DNA from 2 places in the Paenarthrobacter aromaticivorans genome. Region 1 is predicted to be linked to the other one. Evidence: riboswitches for the same ligand, from Rfam matches in the RefSeq annotation. Region 1 holds a riboswitch; the other holds the start of a gene.
What was found. A riboswitch is a leader RNA that binds a small molecule or an ion and turns the genes downstream of it on or off. The one in region 1 is predicted to bind glycine.
Positions count from the first base shown of each region.

Region 2: it holds a riboswitch for glycine, as region 1 does, so the genes downstream of both, gcvP (aminomethyl-transferring glycine dehydrogenase) here and gcvP (aminomethyl-transferring glycine dehydrogenase) in region 1, are expected to answer to the same signal.

Region 1 covers NZ_JAHOPC010000019.1:60,712-68,219, forward strand. The annotation lists gene KSW38_RS21470 (NAD(P)/FAD-dependent oxidoreductase) at 1-543, shown strand, start outside; gene KSW38_RS21475 (hypothetical protein) at 618-839, shown strand; gene KSW38_RS21480 (amidohydrolase) at 902-2,146, opposite strand; gene KSW38_RS21485 (cyclodeaminase/cyclohydrolase family protein) at 2,254-2,904, shown strand; gene KSW38_RS21490 (MFS transporter) at 2,928-4,478, opposite strand; gene KSW38_RS21495 (TetR/AcrR family transcriptional regulator) at 4,552-5,091, shown strand; glycine riboswitch at 5,185-5,282, shown strand; gene gcvP (aminomethyl-transferring glycine dehydrogenase) at 5,468-7,508, shown strand, end outside.
Region 2 covers NZ_JAHOPC010000022.1:44,966-52,473, reverse strand. The annotation lists gene gcvT (glycine cleavage system aminomethyltransferase GcvT) at 1-557, opposite strand, end outside; gene gcvP (aminomethyl-transferring glycine dehydrogenase) at 567-3,413, opposite strand; glycine riboswitch at 3,563-3,661, opposite strand; gene KSW38_RS22370 (PucR family transcriptional regulator) at 3,737-5,248, opposite strand; gene speB (agmatinase) at 5,426-6,430, shown strand; gene KSW38_RS22360 (purine-cytosine permease family protein) at 6,427-7,508, shown strand, end outside.

The sequences.
Region 1 (7,508 bases):
AAGGCGATCGGCGTCCTGGGGTCCGTGCCGATGGCCTTGCACCAGGCCTTGCTGTTCCGGCAGTGGAGCCCCAACGTCACGCTGTTCCTGAACGACGTCGTTGAACTGACTGAAGAGCAGTGGGAACAACTGGCGGCCAGATCCATCAGCGTGGTGGAAGGCAAGGTCCGGTCATTGGAAGTCACTGACGACGCTCTGAGCGGCGTCGTCCTGGAATCCGGGACGGTGATACCCGTTGAAGCGGTGGTGGCTGGTCCATGCATGGAGGCGCGTTCCAGAGTGCTCGAATCCTTGGGCATTGAGCCAGTGGAACATCCCCAGGGAGTGGGACTTTATTTTGAAGCGGCTGCTCCAGGAGGAGCCACATCCGTGCCGGGCGTATGGGTAGCGGGCAACGTTACCGATCCCATGGGCCAGGTAGTGGCTGCCGCGGCGGCGGGAAACATGTCCGGTGCAGTCATCAACGCGGATCTCATGATGGCTGAAACCAGGCTGGCGGTAGCGACGGCGGCCAGCCGCGTTGAAGGCCTTGTTTCACGGTGAGTTGCATTAATTAGCAGTCGACTTACGGTCCGGGTGCGAGGACGATTAAAGGACAGCCACTAAGGAGGTTGGGTATGTGCTACTCGTACTATGAGGGCTATGAGAGGCGCACGAAGAAGGACTCCGTGCGTACGCCCGAGATGCACAAGCCTGAGACCAGCAAGGATCAGGCACCTGAGGCCCCTGCCGAAAAGAGCCCGCAGACAGAAGGAACGTTGTGGACTTTCCTGGCCCGTCGCCGCAGGGAATTTGAGGTTTCAGAACCGAAGGTCGACCGCATTCGCGAAAGAGTCTAGGCGTCGGTCTGGGCAGAACCCCGTCTTAAGGCAATTCACCGCGCGCGGCGGTGAATTGCCCGTTAAGCGGGGTTTCCTGCTGCCTGCTTAGGGACGTCCAGGAATTCGAGGGCGCCCGTGACCAGTGCTTCCGTGCCAAGGGCCAGTGTTGGCTGGATGATCGGGGCAAAGTAGGGCGAGTGGTTCGACGGAACGTCCTCCGGGAGGCGGCCCGTGGTCGCCCAGTCCTTGAAGTGGGTGGCCTCGATCCCGCCCAGGAACCAAAAGACGAGCGGCGCGCCGGCCGCCGTCGCGAGTTCCCCGACGTCTTCACTGCCCGAGACGGGGCCGGGGTCTATGATCCTCGCGGCGCCAAACCTATCGCGAAACGCTGAAGCGATCCTTCCGGCGGCCGATTCATCATTGACCGTTAGCGGGAAGCGCTCCTCATAGTGGAAGTCGGGTTCCTTGAGGGAGCCTGAGGCGGCAGCTTCACTTCGAACGATGCGCTCTATCGAGTTCAGGACTTTCTCCCGTGTGGGCTCGCTGAAGGATCGGATACTGAGGCCAAGCGTTGCGGTCTCGGGAATGATGTTGTTCTTTGTTCCGGAATGGATTTGCCCAACCGTAACTACCGCAGAATCGCTTGCGGCGAGTTCCCGGGACACCACTCCTTGCAGGCGCATGGTGGTTGCCGCGGCCATGAGCACTGGATCAACGGTGGTTTCAGGCCTGGAGCCGTGGCCGCCGCGCCCATGCAACGTCACGTTGAGGGAATCCGCTGAGGCCATGGCCACGCCGGGACGGATGCCGAACCATCCGACAGGAAAGGGCGCGACGTGCTGGCCCAGGACCACGTCCGGCTTGGGGACCAGGTCAAAGAGCCCATCCGCCACCATGGCCTGGGCACCGCCACCCCATTCTTCGGCTGGCTGGAAGACTGCGATCAGGGTGCCCTGCCAGTCCTGCCGCTTTGCGGCCAACGCTTCCACGGCTCCGAGGAGGCAGCTGACATGTACGTCGTGCCCGCACGCATGCATGATCGGCACCTCACGGCCTTCATGATCGACGCCGACTGCCGTACTTGCGTAGTCCAACCCGGTGGCCTCTTGGACGGGCAACGCGTCCATGTCGGCACGAAGCATCACCACGGGTCCGGGGCCATTGTCCAGGACTCCCACAACCCCTGTTTTCCCCACCCAGCGGTGGACCAGAAGCCCCAAGTCCTCAAGGTGTCCGCTGATGATCCCGGCTGTTCTGACCTCTTGGAAGGAAAGCTCCGGGTTCGAATGGAGGTCACGGTAGAGGGCTTCAAGGTCAATGCTCATGGGGAATTTTCCTTAACAGGTCGACGCCGCAGGGTCTGGCCAGTGTATCCACGTGATCAGACAACGACGCCGACCCACACCTGTGCGCTTCAGGCAAACTTGGTTGCATGGAATCTTCACAAGAGATCACGACCCAAGGCTCAACAGTTGAGGATTGGACCAAGGCTCTCGCAGAGTCCAGCGGATCACCTGGTGGAGGCGCAGGAACCGGCGTAATGCTGGCCATTGCCGCATCCTTGGCGTCCATGGTTGCTGGCTATACGGAGGCGCCCGGGCAGCAGTTGGCCGATCTGCACGCCCGGGCCCGCTCCCTCCGCGAAACCGCCCTGAAGCTGGCTGACGACGACGCAACGGCATCAAAGGCTTTCGGTGCGGCCTTCAGGCTTGATCCTGGCCCGGAGCGGGAGGAAGCAATCCACCGTGCATCCGTCGGTGCTGCCAAGGCGTCCGCTGTGCTCGGGGACCATGCCATAGAAGCCATTGAGGACCTGGGGTGGCTGGCCGCCAACGGGAATCCAGCGCTCATTGCCGACGTAGTGGTCGGGTTTGGAGCCCTCAGGGCGGCCATCGCCGGAGCCCGAACCAACGTGAGCTTTGATCTCGGATCGCTCAGGTCCGCAGGGGCGACCCTTGATGAAATCAAGGAAAAGCACCCTGAATTGTGGGCTACGGTTGGCCGGCTCAGCGATGCCCTGGACCGGATTGACCAGCTGGTGGCCGCCGTAGATGGCAAGGCTGCACCTACTGACGCGCATTGATTTCCGAAGACGCGGCACACCTTTTAGTGCGCCTTGGGAACCCGGCGGAGCACGACGGCGGCGAGCACTGCCGCGCAAGCCATCAGTACCAGCCCAATCGCCGCAGTGATGTGGACGCCGGATTCGAAGGCTACCCGGGCGGCGGTTGTCAGGGCATCCGACAGCGGAGCGGGTAGGGCCGCAGCGGCGTCCACTGCGCCGGCCAGCGTTTCTCCCGATTTCCCGGCCGCCTGCGCGGACAAGCCCTCCGGGATGACGAGGTTGTGCTGGTAGGACGCGGTGAGGATAGAGCCCAGCACGGCCGTTCCCAGGAGCGAACCCAGCTCGTAGCCAGTCTCGGAAATTGCGGACGCCGCTCCGGATTTGTCGGCCGGCACCGAGCCAAGGATGAGGTCGTTGGAGATGGTCTCCGCTGCACCCACGCCGACGGCCAGAATCGTCAAAGCTGACAAGAGGAACACAGGTCCGCTGCTGTGATCACCCGCAGCTACCACCAAGTAGCCCGCAGCGCTGAGGGTAAGTCCGCCGGCCACCACGAATCCTGGCCGGATGCGCTTTACCAGCGGGACCACCACCAGGCCGGCGACGACCGTTGCCAGGAGCGCCGGAATCATTGCGATGCCCGCTTCCATGGGGGACTGGCCTTCTACCAGCTGTAGGTGCTGGGCAAAGAAGTAGATGAAGCCCGTCATGGAAAACAAGGACAGGACGTTGGCAACGATCGCAGTGCTGAACACCTTGTTGCTGAACAGGCGGACATCCAGCATCGGGTTCTCGAGTTGCCGCTGGCGACGGACAAACAGAATGCCCATCACCAGGCCGAAGACCATGAAGGCCGCTGCCGACGCCCCGAATCCGTGGATGGCGAATTCCTTGATCCCGTACACGAAGGGAGCCATCGCGATCACGGACAACGCGATGCTGGGCACGTCTACACGGCCAGGGTTTGCGTCCTTGGATTCGGGAATGAGGACCCTGCCGAAGGCGAGGAGGGGAAGGAGGAGGAAGGTCGCCACCAGGAAGACGGCACCCCACCAGAAGTGTTCCACCAGCCAACCACCAAAGATCGGACCAAGGGCGGCACCACCGGAGAAAGCGGCGGCCCAGACGGCGATCGCGAGCCGCCGGCGGTTCGGATCAGCAAAGATGTTCCGGATTAAGGACAGGGTTGAAGGCATCAGCATGGCGCCGAACACGCCAAGTGCAGCGCGGCCGGCAATCAGCCATTCCGCGGAGGGCGCGAACGCCGTAGCAGCCGAAACCGCAGCGAAGCCTGTGCTGCCGATCAGGAGCAGCCGCAGTCGTCCGATCCTGTCCCCAAGGTTGCCCATGGAAACCAGCAGCGCCGCCAACACGAGGGGGTACGCGTCAATGATCCACAGGAGCTGCACGCCACCCACATCCAAGGAGCGGGCAATTTCAGGCAGGGCGAACGTGAGGGCGGTGTTGTCGACGGCAACCAGCAGCACCGGAAACATCAGGAGTGCCAGTGCCGTCCAGTCGCGCCACGGTGCTGCCTTGCCCGTGACGGGGTAAGCGGAGCGGGGTGCTTGGGTTGAGGACGGAGTGAACATGTCATTTACTGTACCGTCCAGACGGTATAGTTTCAAATAGAATCACCGTAAGCCTTTAGGGAATGATGGACACATGCCACGAAAACCAGTTGCCAGGGATTCAGTCTTGGATGCCTTCGAAGCCCTACTTATTGAGGTGGGGGAGCGTGCTGCCACACTCGACGCCGTTGCCAAGCGAGCAGGGGTGTCCAAGGGTGGGCTGCTCTATCACTTTCCCAATAAGGAATCGCTGATCGGCGCCCTGCTGGAGCGCTTGGATCGTTTGGCCCAGGAAGACATCGAAAAAATGAAGACTGCGCCCGATGGCAGCGCTGCCTACTTCATTCGGACCTCCCTGTGGGCCGGGACCCCAATGGACCGGGCGTTCGTGGCGGCCACACGTCTGGCAGAAGTCGCCCATGAGGAGACGCGTCGCAGGTTTGCCGGCATTCAACAACAGTGGCAGGACGTTCTGGCCGAGGATGTGGGTCCGGAGGTTGCCAAGGCGGTCAGCTATATGGGTGACGGCCTGTATTTCAATGCCATGTTCGAAGGCGGACAGGAGGGCGGTAACGCCGGGCGGGAGGCCGACGTCGAGATCCTGTTGGGAGTCTTGGACCGGCTCCGCAAGTAGCGGGCCACCCATTTGCGGCGACGCCTTCGACGTAGGACAATTGAGCCTTGTGGTGCGTCTTTACAGGGGCACGCAAACAAGTGAATATGCCTTTGATCTGCGGCGGGAGAGTCCTGCAAGCAAGTGATGCGGGCGCCGTAGGAGCAAACCCTCCCCAGGAATCTCTCAGGCCCACGCACCGCCGCGGCGAGGCAACTCTGGAAAGTAGCAGGCCTTTTGCCGCGCCCGTTGGCGCGGATGAAATGCTGTGCTCACCGAAGGTGCAAGCGATCGTTGTATAAGCAACACGCGGAAACTCTCAGGTCCAATACAGAGCGGGGAGGAACCCGAGCCGCTGTGGCGTACCCAAACGCCGCCCAAGTAATGGAGTTCCTTCGTGACGGTTAGTTCAGCCTCCACCACCTTCGTCGATCGGCATATTGGCGCCCGCCGCCAGGCCGACATTGACACCATGCTCAAGACGGTCGGCTACGACACCGTTGATTCGCTGGTTGATACGGCCGTTCCCAAAGACATCCGCCAGGACGTTGCCCTTACCCTTGAAAACGCGCTCAGCGAAGTTGAGGTGCTGGCCGAGCTGCGCAAGCTTGCGTCCAAGAACAAGACTGCCGTCCAGATGATCGGCCAGGGCTATTACGACACCGTCACGCCGCCGGTTATCCGCAGGAACATCCTCGAATCCCCGGCCTGGTACACGGCGTACACGCCTTACCAGCCGGAAATCTCGCAGGGCCGTCTGGAAGCTCTGCTGAACTTCCAGACCATGGTCCAGGACCTCGTGGGCCTGCCGATTGCCAACGCCTCCCTGCTGGACGAAGCTACGGCCGTGGCCGAGGCCGTCCTCATGATGCGCCGGGCCAACAAGAACAAGGAAGCCCACGACGGGAAGACCGTCCTGGACGCCGACTGCCTCCCCCAGACCATCGCCATCGTGAAGGGCCGCGCTGAGGCGCTCGGCTTCGAGGTTGAGGTCGCTGACCTTTCGCTGGGCCTCCCTGAGGGCGTCATCAACGGCATCGTCCTGCAGCAGCCCGGTGTTTCGGGCCGCGTGTTCGATCACTCTGGCGTCATCGCAGCGGCCAAGGAACGCGGCGCACTGGTCACGGTCGCAGCAGACCTGCTCTCCCTGACGCTCATCACCCCTCCGGGCGAGCAAGGTGCTGACATCGCCGTCGGTTCTGCCCAGCGCCTCGGCGTTCCGCTGTTCTTCGGTGGCCCGCACGCCGCGTACATGGCCGTCCAGAAGGGTCTCGAGCGTTCCATGCCGGGCCGTCTGGTGGGCGTTTCCAAGGACGACGCCGGTGTCCCTGCCTACCGCTTGGCGCTGCAGACCCGCGAGCAGCACATCCGCCGCGAGAAGGCCACGTCCAACATTTGTACCGCGCAGGCGTTGCTGGCCATCGTCGCATCCATGTACGCCGTCTACCACGGCCCCGAAGGCCTGAAGGCAATCGCAGAAACGGCCCACGGTCACGCCCGCACCCTTGCGGCGTCACTGAAGGCTGCCGGCGTCGAGGTCCTCCACACATCCTTCTTTGACACCATTACGGTCCGCGTTCCTGGCAAGGCTGCCGAAATCGTAGCTGCTGCCGAGGCCAAGGGCATCAACCTGCGCGGCATTGACGCTGATCTCGTGGGCATTTCTGTTGACGAGACCACCACACCGGAGATTGTTCGCGGCGTCCTGGATGTCTTCGGCGCTTCGGTCACCGAAGCCGTGGAGGGCTTCGCACTGGAGGCCTCCGTTGAGCGTTCGAGCGACTTCATGCAGCACCCGGTATTCAACACGCACCGCTCCGAAACCCAGCTCCTGCGCTACATCCGCAAACTCTCGGACCGTGACTTGGCCTTGGACCGCACCATGATTCCGCTGGGTTCCTGCACCATGAAGCTGAACGCCACGGCCGAGATGGAAGCCATCTCTTGGCCGGAGTTCGCCTCCATCCACCCCTTCGCTCCGGATTCCCAGACCGAGGGCTGGCGTGAACTGATCAAGGATCTTGAGTCCCAGCTGACCGAAATCACTGGTTACGACCAAGTCTCCATCCAGCCGAACGCCGGCTCCCAGGGTGAGCTCGCCGGACTCCTCGCGATCCGCGGCTACCACCTCTCCAATGGCGATGACCAGCGCAACGTCTGCCTGATTCCTGCTTCTGCGCACGGCACCAACGCAGCCTCGGCTGTGTTGGCCGGCATGAAGGTTGTCGTGGTGGCTACGGCCGCTGATGGCACCATCGATCACGCCGATCTGGCGGCCAAAATCGAGGCCAACCGGGACGCCCTCTCGGCCATCATGATCACCTACCCGTCCACGCACGGTGTTTACGACGCCGATGTCCGGGAAGTCTGCGACGCTATCCACGAAGCCGGCGGACAGGTCTACATTGACGGTGCAAACCTCAATGCGCTCGTTGGGC
Region 2 (7,508 bases), on a different contig from region 1:
GAGACTTCAACGGCCGCGTAGTACTTCAGTTCCGTCACCAGGGCGTGCTGCTCAGCGGGAACCAAGGTCAGCAGAATGGCTTCCGCGTTCGGACCTTGGACTGCAATCAGCGACGTCTCGGCGGAGACGTCGTCAACCACGACGTCGAACCCTGCCGCCCGCTCCAGCAATGCTGCAGCAACTACCTTGGCGTTGCCCGCGTTTGGGACCACGAGGTACTGATCCACGCCTTCTTCGGGAGAAGGGCGACGGTAGGTGATGAGGTCGTCGATGATGCCGCCGTCGGCGTTGCAGATCAGCGAGTACTTTGCCTTGCCCACGGCGATCGCGGACAACTTGCCCGCCAGCGCGAAGTCCAGGAACGCTGCCGCGTCCGGTCCGGTAACCCAGACCTCGCCCATGTGGGAGAGGTCGAACAGGCCGGCGGACTTGCGGACGGCGTGGTGCTCAGCAAGCTCGGACTCGTACTTCAGGGGCATCTGCCAGCCGCCGAAATCCGTGAAGGACGCGCCGGCCTTTTTGTGTTGCTCGTACAGGGCTGTGTAGTTCTCAGTCATGACCAGTCCTTAGTTTTCAAATGCTTCGAGGGGCGGGCAGGAGCACACCAGGTTGCGGTCCCCAGCGGCACCGTCAACGCGGCCGACCGGCGGGAAGTACTTGTCCTGCTTCAGCTGGTGGACAGGGAACGCTGCCTGCTCACGCGAGTACTCGCGGTCCCAGTCAGAACTCACGACGGCGGCAGCCGTGTGCGGCGCGTTGCGCAGCGGCGAGTTCTCAACAGTGAAATCGCCACTGGCGACCTGCTCGATTTCGGCGCGGATGGTGATCATGGCTTCGATGAAGCGGTCGATCTCAGCCAGGTCCTCGGACTCAGTCGGCTCCACCATCAAAGTGCCCGCAACGGGGAACGCCAGCGTGGGAGCGTGGAATCCAAAGTCGATGAGGCGCTTGGCCACGTCCTCAGCTGTGACGCCTGTTCGGGCAGTCAGGTCGCGGAGATCCAGGATGCACTCGTGGGCTACGAGCCCACCTTCGCCCGTGTACAGGACCGGGAAGTGCTCGTCCAAGCGGGAGGCGACGTAGTTGGCCGCGAGCAGCGCAGACTTGGTCGCTTCGGTGAGTCCCTGGCCGCCCATGAGCTTCACGTAGGCCCAGGAAATGGGGAGCACACCGGCGGAACCGTAGCGGGATGCCGAGATGGCCACTCCACCTTCCGATGAGACGTTGTTCGCGTCCCCGGGCATGAAGGGTGCCAGGTGGGCCTTGGCCGCAACCGGACCAACACCCGGTCCGCCACCACCGTGCGGGATGCAGAACGTCTTGTGCAGGTTCAGGTGCGATACGTCGCCACCGAACTTGCCCGGCTGGGCCAGCCCAACGAGCGCGTTGAGGTTTGCACCGTCAACGTACACCTGGCCACCGGCCTCGTGGACGGCGTCGCACACTTCCCGCACGTCGGCGTCGTAAACACCGTGCGTGGACGGGTAGGTGATCATGATGCAGGAGAGCGCCTCGCGGTTGGCTTCGATTTTCGCAGTCAGGTCCGCGTGATCGATCGTTCCGTCAGCGGCGGTGGCCACCACGACAACCTTCATGCCGGCCAACACAGCAGAGGCTGCGTTGGTTCCGTGCGCAGAAGCAGGAATCAGGCACACGTTGCGCTGCTCATCGCCGCGGGACAGGTGGTAGCCACGGATTGCCAGCAGGCCCGCGAGCTCACCCTGGGAGCCGGCGTTCGGCTGGATGGAGACCTGATCGTAGCCGGTGATCTCTGTGAGGTCGGCTTCCAGTCCTTCAATGAGCTCGCGCCAGCCAGCGGTCTGGTGATCCGGAGCGAACGGGTGGATCGAGGCGAACTCGGGCCAGGAAATTGCTTCCATCTCAGCCGTGGCGTTCAGCTTCATGGTGCAGGAACCCAGCGGGATCATGGTGCGATCCAGTGCGAGGTCCCGGTCGGACAGCTTGCGGATATAGCGCAACAGCTGCGTCTCGGAACGGTGCGTGTTGAACACCGGGTGCTGCAGGAAATCCGAGGTCCGGAGAACGGAGGACGGCAGCTCGAACCCGGCTGCGTCCTTCATCGGGCCGGCACCAAAGGCGACGGCTACCGCAGAGAGGACCTCCGGCGTCGTGGTTTCATCGAGCGAAACGCCAACCGTGTCGGCATCGATGCGACGCAGGTTGATACCGCGGGCTTCGGCGGCGGCGATGACTTTGTCAGCCTTGCCGGGTACGCGGACCGTCAGAGTGTCGAAGAAGGATTCGGACACGAGTTCGCGGCCGGCGGTCTTGAGGGCAGTGGCCAGTGTGCGGGCGTGGCCATGGACGGTTTCGGCGATTGCCTTCAGGCCTTCCGGACCGTGGTAAACCGCGTACATCGAGGCCACGATCGCGAGCAGGGCCTGGGCAGTGCAGATGTTGGACGTGGCCTTCTCGCGGCGGATGTGCTGTTCGCGGGTCTGGAGCGCAAGCCGGTAAGCGGGGACGCCGGCATTGTCCTTGGAGACGCCCACGATGCGGCCCGGAAGCGTGCGCTCCATGCCTTCGCGGACTGCCATGTATGCGGCGTGCGGGCCACCGAAGAACAGCGGAACACCAAAGCGCTGGGCAGTTCCGACCGCGATGTCGGCGCCCTGTTCGCCCGGGGGCGTGATGAGGGTGAGAGCCAAAAGATCGGCAGCCACGGTCACCAGGGCACCGCGTTCCTTGGCCTCAGCGATCACGGCGGAGTGGTCAAACACGTGGCCCGAAACACCGGGTTGCTGCAGGACGACGCCGTTGATGTCGCCGTCGGGCAGGCCCAGCGAAAGGTCGGCAATCTCCACTTCGAAGCCCAGCGCTTCGGCGCGGCCCTTCACGATCGCGATGGTCTGCGGGAGGAGGTCGGCGTCCAGGACGGTCTTGCCGTCCTTCGCGGTTTTGGACTTGTTGGCACGGCGCATGAGCAGCACGGCCTCAGCCACTGCAGTAGCTTCATCCAGCAGCGAAGCGTTGGCTACCGGCAGCCCCGTGAGGTCCTGGACCATGGTCTGGAAGTTCAGGAGAGCTTCGAGGCGGCCCTGCGAAATCTCGGGCTGGTACGGCGTGTAGGCGGTGTACCAGGCCGGGGATTCGAGGATGTTGCGGCGGATGACCGGGGGTGTAACGGTGTCGTAGTAGCCCTGGCCGATCAGCTGGACGGCGGTCTTGTTCTTGGACGCGAGCTTGCGCAGCTCGGCGAGGACCTGCACCTCGGTGAGGGCGTCCTGCAACTTCAGGGCAGTGTCCTGGCGGATGGAATCGGGGACCGCAACATCTACCAGGCCGTCTACGGAGTCGTAGCCGATTGCCTTGAGCATGGTGGCAACGTCGGATTGGCGTCGGGCGCCGATATGCCGGTCCGCGAAAGCGGTGGGGGTTGATTGAACAGTCAAGAGGAACTCCATGATTCAGGCGCCCACTGAGCGCCACGATGAATGTGGGTTCCTCCCCACTCTGTATTGGACCTGAGAGATTCCGCAGGAATGGTTGCCTGCTTGCACCGTCGGTGAGCCCGGTTGCCCGGACTGCTTTCCAGAGTTGCCTAACCGCGGCGGTACATGGGCCTGAGAGATTCCTGGGGAGGATTTGCTCCTACGGCGCCTGACTGGATGTACCGGCAGGACTCTCCCGCCGCAGATCAAAAGCGTTGCGTCACCATGGGTGACACGCTTCACACCATAGCTGATCATTTCGAAAAAGCGCAAGCAAGGGGTACCTACCGATGCATCGCCTCGTGGATCTGGAGCGCGAACCACAGCTGCGCCACCGTGGAGGTTTCACCCATGTCCAGCCCCGTCAGCTCGCCGATTTTCCGGATCCTGTAAATGATGGTTTGCCGGTGCGCGAACAAGGCTGCGGCAGTCTTTTGCCAGGAACGCTGCGAGTCCAAATAGGTCGTCAGCGTGACCAGGAGATCGCCTTCCTGGCTCTGCTCGTAATCGAAAATCGGACCCAGCAGACGCCTGACCAGCGCAGTTCCTTCCTCAAAACCGGTCAGCCCGAGCCAGGATGGCCCCTGCGCGTAGCGGGCCAGGTCGAGCTTGTTCGCCCGGGCCGATCCGAGCGCCCAAAGCGACTCCTGCAGCGCGCGCTGAATGCCCGCCACACCCGCCGGAGCGCTGATTCCAATCGCGGCATCTGCCCCGGCGCAATGAATCAGGATGTCGTCCGGCACATCAGCGGGGACCACCACGTGCAGCCTGCTATTCCGCTTCAACGACGCCGACGCAACCCCGTGCCGCCACAGTTCGATGTGCACGTTCGCCAGCTTGTCGCCGTCGTTCGTTGTGGTGGAAGCGTTCGCTGACATGGATGCGAGCAGGAAGTCTTGGGGCGGAACCCCAAAAGCTGACAGCCGGCTCTCCATCTCGGCCGCGCCCAGTCGGCCATCCATAGCCTGCAGCAGGAACTCGCCGGCCAGCCGATGCCGCCCTTCAAGCGACAAAACGATGCGCGAGAGCTGCAGTCCCAGCACGGTTGCGGCGTGCAGGAGTACGACGGCGTCCGGGTGCGGTTCGCTGTGTGGCAGCACCACAAGCAGCGCATTGGCGTGCGTCGGGATGTCCATGGTCAGCACGTGCCGGCCCCGGATCCGGTGCCACTGGAAATTCTTGCCAGCCAAGGACACCTGCCCGGAAAGCGGAGCCCATTCATCCGCGAGGAACTCCGGGAGCCGTTGGCCCTCGGGGTGCCAGGGATGGAGGCAGCGGCGGTCCACCACGAACAGTTCAGCGTCCAGTTCGGTGGCAAGCCGTTGGACCAGGCTTTGCCAATGGTCCTCGGAGGCTCCGGCCGTGCGGAGAAGGTCGTAGACCCTGGCTGTCTGGCGCAGGCGCCGGGACTCTTCGAGCAGGGAGGATTCGGCAACCGAGCGGGCAATCGCGATGAAGGGCAGCGGGTACGGGATGTTGATCAGCGGCAGCGGCAGCCGGTCGCAGGCCGCCAGGAACTCCTGCGTCAGCGGGGGTGCGTGCATCTTTTCGCCGATCGCCAAGGCGCTCGCCCCGCTGTCCATGAGGGCCTCCGCGAGCGCCACTTGCCCCTCGGCGTCCGCGGGAATCGAGAGTCCATTGGTCATCATGAGCTCGCCGCCGGTGACCCATTCCCACAGCCTGGGCAGATCCGAAGTGTGCGCCCAGGTGATCCGGTTGTCGCGCCCTGTGTCGCCGGCAAGGAGGGTGAGCCCCAATTGGGGTTCAGCTACGAGCTCGGCGACCGTGATTGCCATCGGATGGGGTCCTGACTCTATGATTCCGGGGGCCGTTTCGGACCGTTTAGACATTCGTCTAAGCGCCTCGGCCATTTGTAGTCAATGTACCGCTATTCGCCGTGACCCGCGTCACCAAGAATGGAATTACTTACTTCCCGCTCAATGGCGAGCACCCCTCACACCAAGGATCCGGCAATGACAATCCACAAGCCCATCGGCCCTGTCGACGCAACCAAAGTCCCCCGGTATGCAGGCCTCGGCACCTTCGCCCGCCTCCCCCAAATCGACCGGGTTCCGGACTACGACATTGCGATCGTCGGTGTCCCGTTCGACGGCGGAACCTCCTTCCGGCCAGGCGCCCGTTTCGGTCCTGCCGCGGTTCGCGAGGCCTCGCGCCTCCTACGCCCTGGCTACCACCCTGAGCTCGACGTCGAACCCGTTTACGAAGCCCAGGTTGTGGACGCTGGCGACATCGCTTGCACTCCCTATGACATCACCCGCGCAGTCCGTGAGATCGAGGAGCAGGCGTTGCCCCTGATCAGTGAGGACAAGCGGCTGATCTCGATCGGTGGCGACCACACCATTGCTTTGCCCATGCTGCGGGCGCTGAACAAGGTCCATGGCCCGGTGGCTTTGCTGCACTTCGACGCTCACCTGGACACGTGGGACACCTACTTTGACCAGCCCATCACCCACGGAACCATCTTCCGGCGGGCGTTCGAGGAGGGCCTCCTTGTGGAGGACAAGTCGATGCACGTGGGGATCCGCGGCCCGGTCTATGACCGCAACGACTTCCTCAGGGACCACGAGTTCGGGTTCCAGATCATCCGCTGCTCGGACCTGGATGTCATCGGCGTCCCGGCCGCAATCCAGCAGGTGAAGGACAGGCTCGGCGACACCCCGGTCTACGTGTCCATCGACATCGACGTCCTGGACCCCGCGTTCGCACCTGGGACCGGCACCCCGGAGATGGGCGGGCTCCACTCCCGCGAGCTCCTCGCCCTGCTCCGCGGACTAAACGGCATCAATATTGTGGGCGCCGACGTCGTGGAGGTCGCTCCGGCCTACGACCATGCGGACATCACAACCGTCGCCGCCGCTACTCTCGTCTTCGACCTGCTCGGCCTGATGGTGAACCGCAGCAAAGCCACAGACTCTGCTGTCCTTGAACTGGCTTCTACATCCCGGACAATGTCATGAAAACGCCCTTGGCCACCCAGGAAGTACCGCGCCTCGAGGACAAAACCATCCAGCCGATCCCGGCGAACGAGCGCCACGGCAAGGCCCGCGACCTGTTCACCATCTGGTTCGGTTCCAACATCATGATCATGACCATCGTGACCGGCGGGCTCGCCACCACGGTGTTCGGCCTTGGTTTCGTGCCCGCGCTGGTAGGCATCATCATCGGCAACCTGGTGGGCGGCATCTTCATGGCGCTGCACTCGGCCCAAGGTCCCCAGCTTGGCGTAGCACAGATGATCCAGACCCGCGGCCAGTTCGGTTCCTTCGGCGCCCTGTTGATCGTGGTCATCGTGGTGGTCATGTACGTCGGCTTCTTCGCCGCGAACCTCGTGTTCGGTGGGGAAGCAATGGCCGCCGTCAGCCCGGGCATCAGCGTAGATGCCGGCATCATCATCATCGGCGTGGTCAGCGTTATCGCCACGATTTTCGGATACCGGCTTATCCACGCTTATGCCCGGATCCTCAGCGTTGCAGCGGGCCTGGCATTGTTGCTGGCCTTCGGCTGGATACTCGTGGTCCACGGCCTTCCCAGCAGCTTCCTTGAGCAAGGCACCTTCAACTGGGTTGGCTTCATGGGGACCATCTCCGTCTCGGCCCTGTGGCAACTGGCCTACGCACCCTACGTCTCGGATTACTCCCGCTACATGCCGCAGGGCACGGGATCAGCACCGGCGTTCTGGGCTTCCTACTCGGGCTGCGTCCTGGGAACGTTGTTCCCCATGATCCTGGGCGCCTTGGTGGGCACGCTCGCCATGGCCATGAGCGCCGACAACGTTGAAATCGTTGGCAGCCTGGGTGCGTTGCTGCAGCCGTGGACCCTGATCATCGTGGGAATCTTCTGCCTGGGTGTCGCGGCCTCGAACGCCATGAACCTCTACTGCGGCGTCCTCTGCACCCTGACCATCGGCCAAACATTCAAGCCGTCCTGGTTGCCACGTGCCAAGACCCGCAGCATCGCGGCAGTCATCCTCTTCGTTCTCGCTGTCTCCATCGCGTTGTTCGCCCGCGACAACTTCATCCTCTTCTACACCAACTT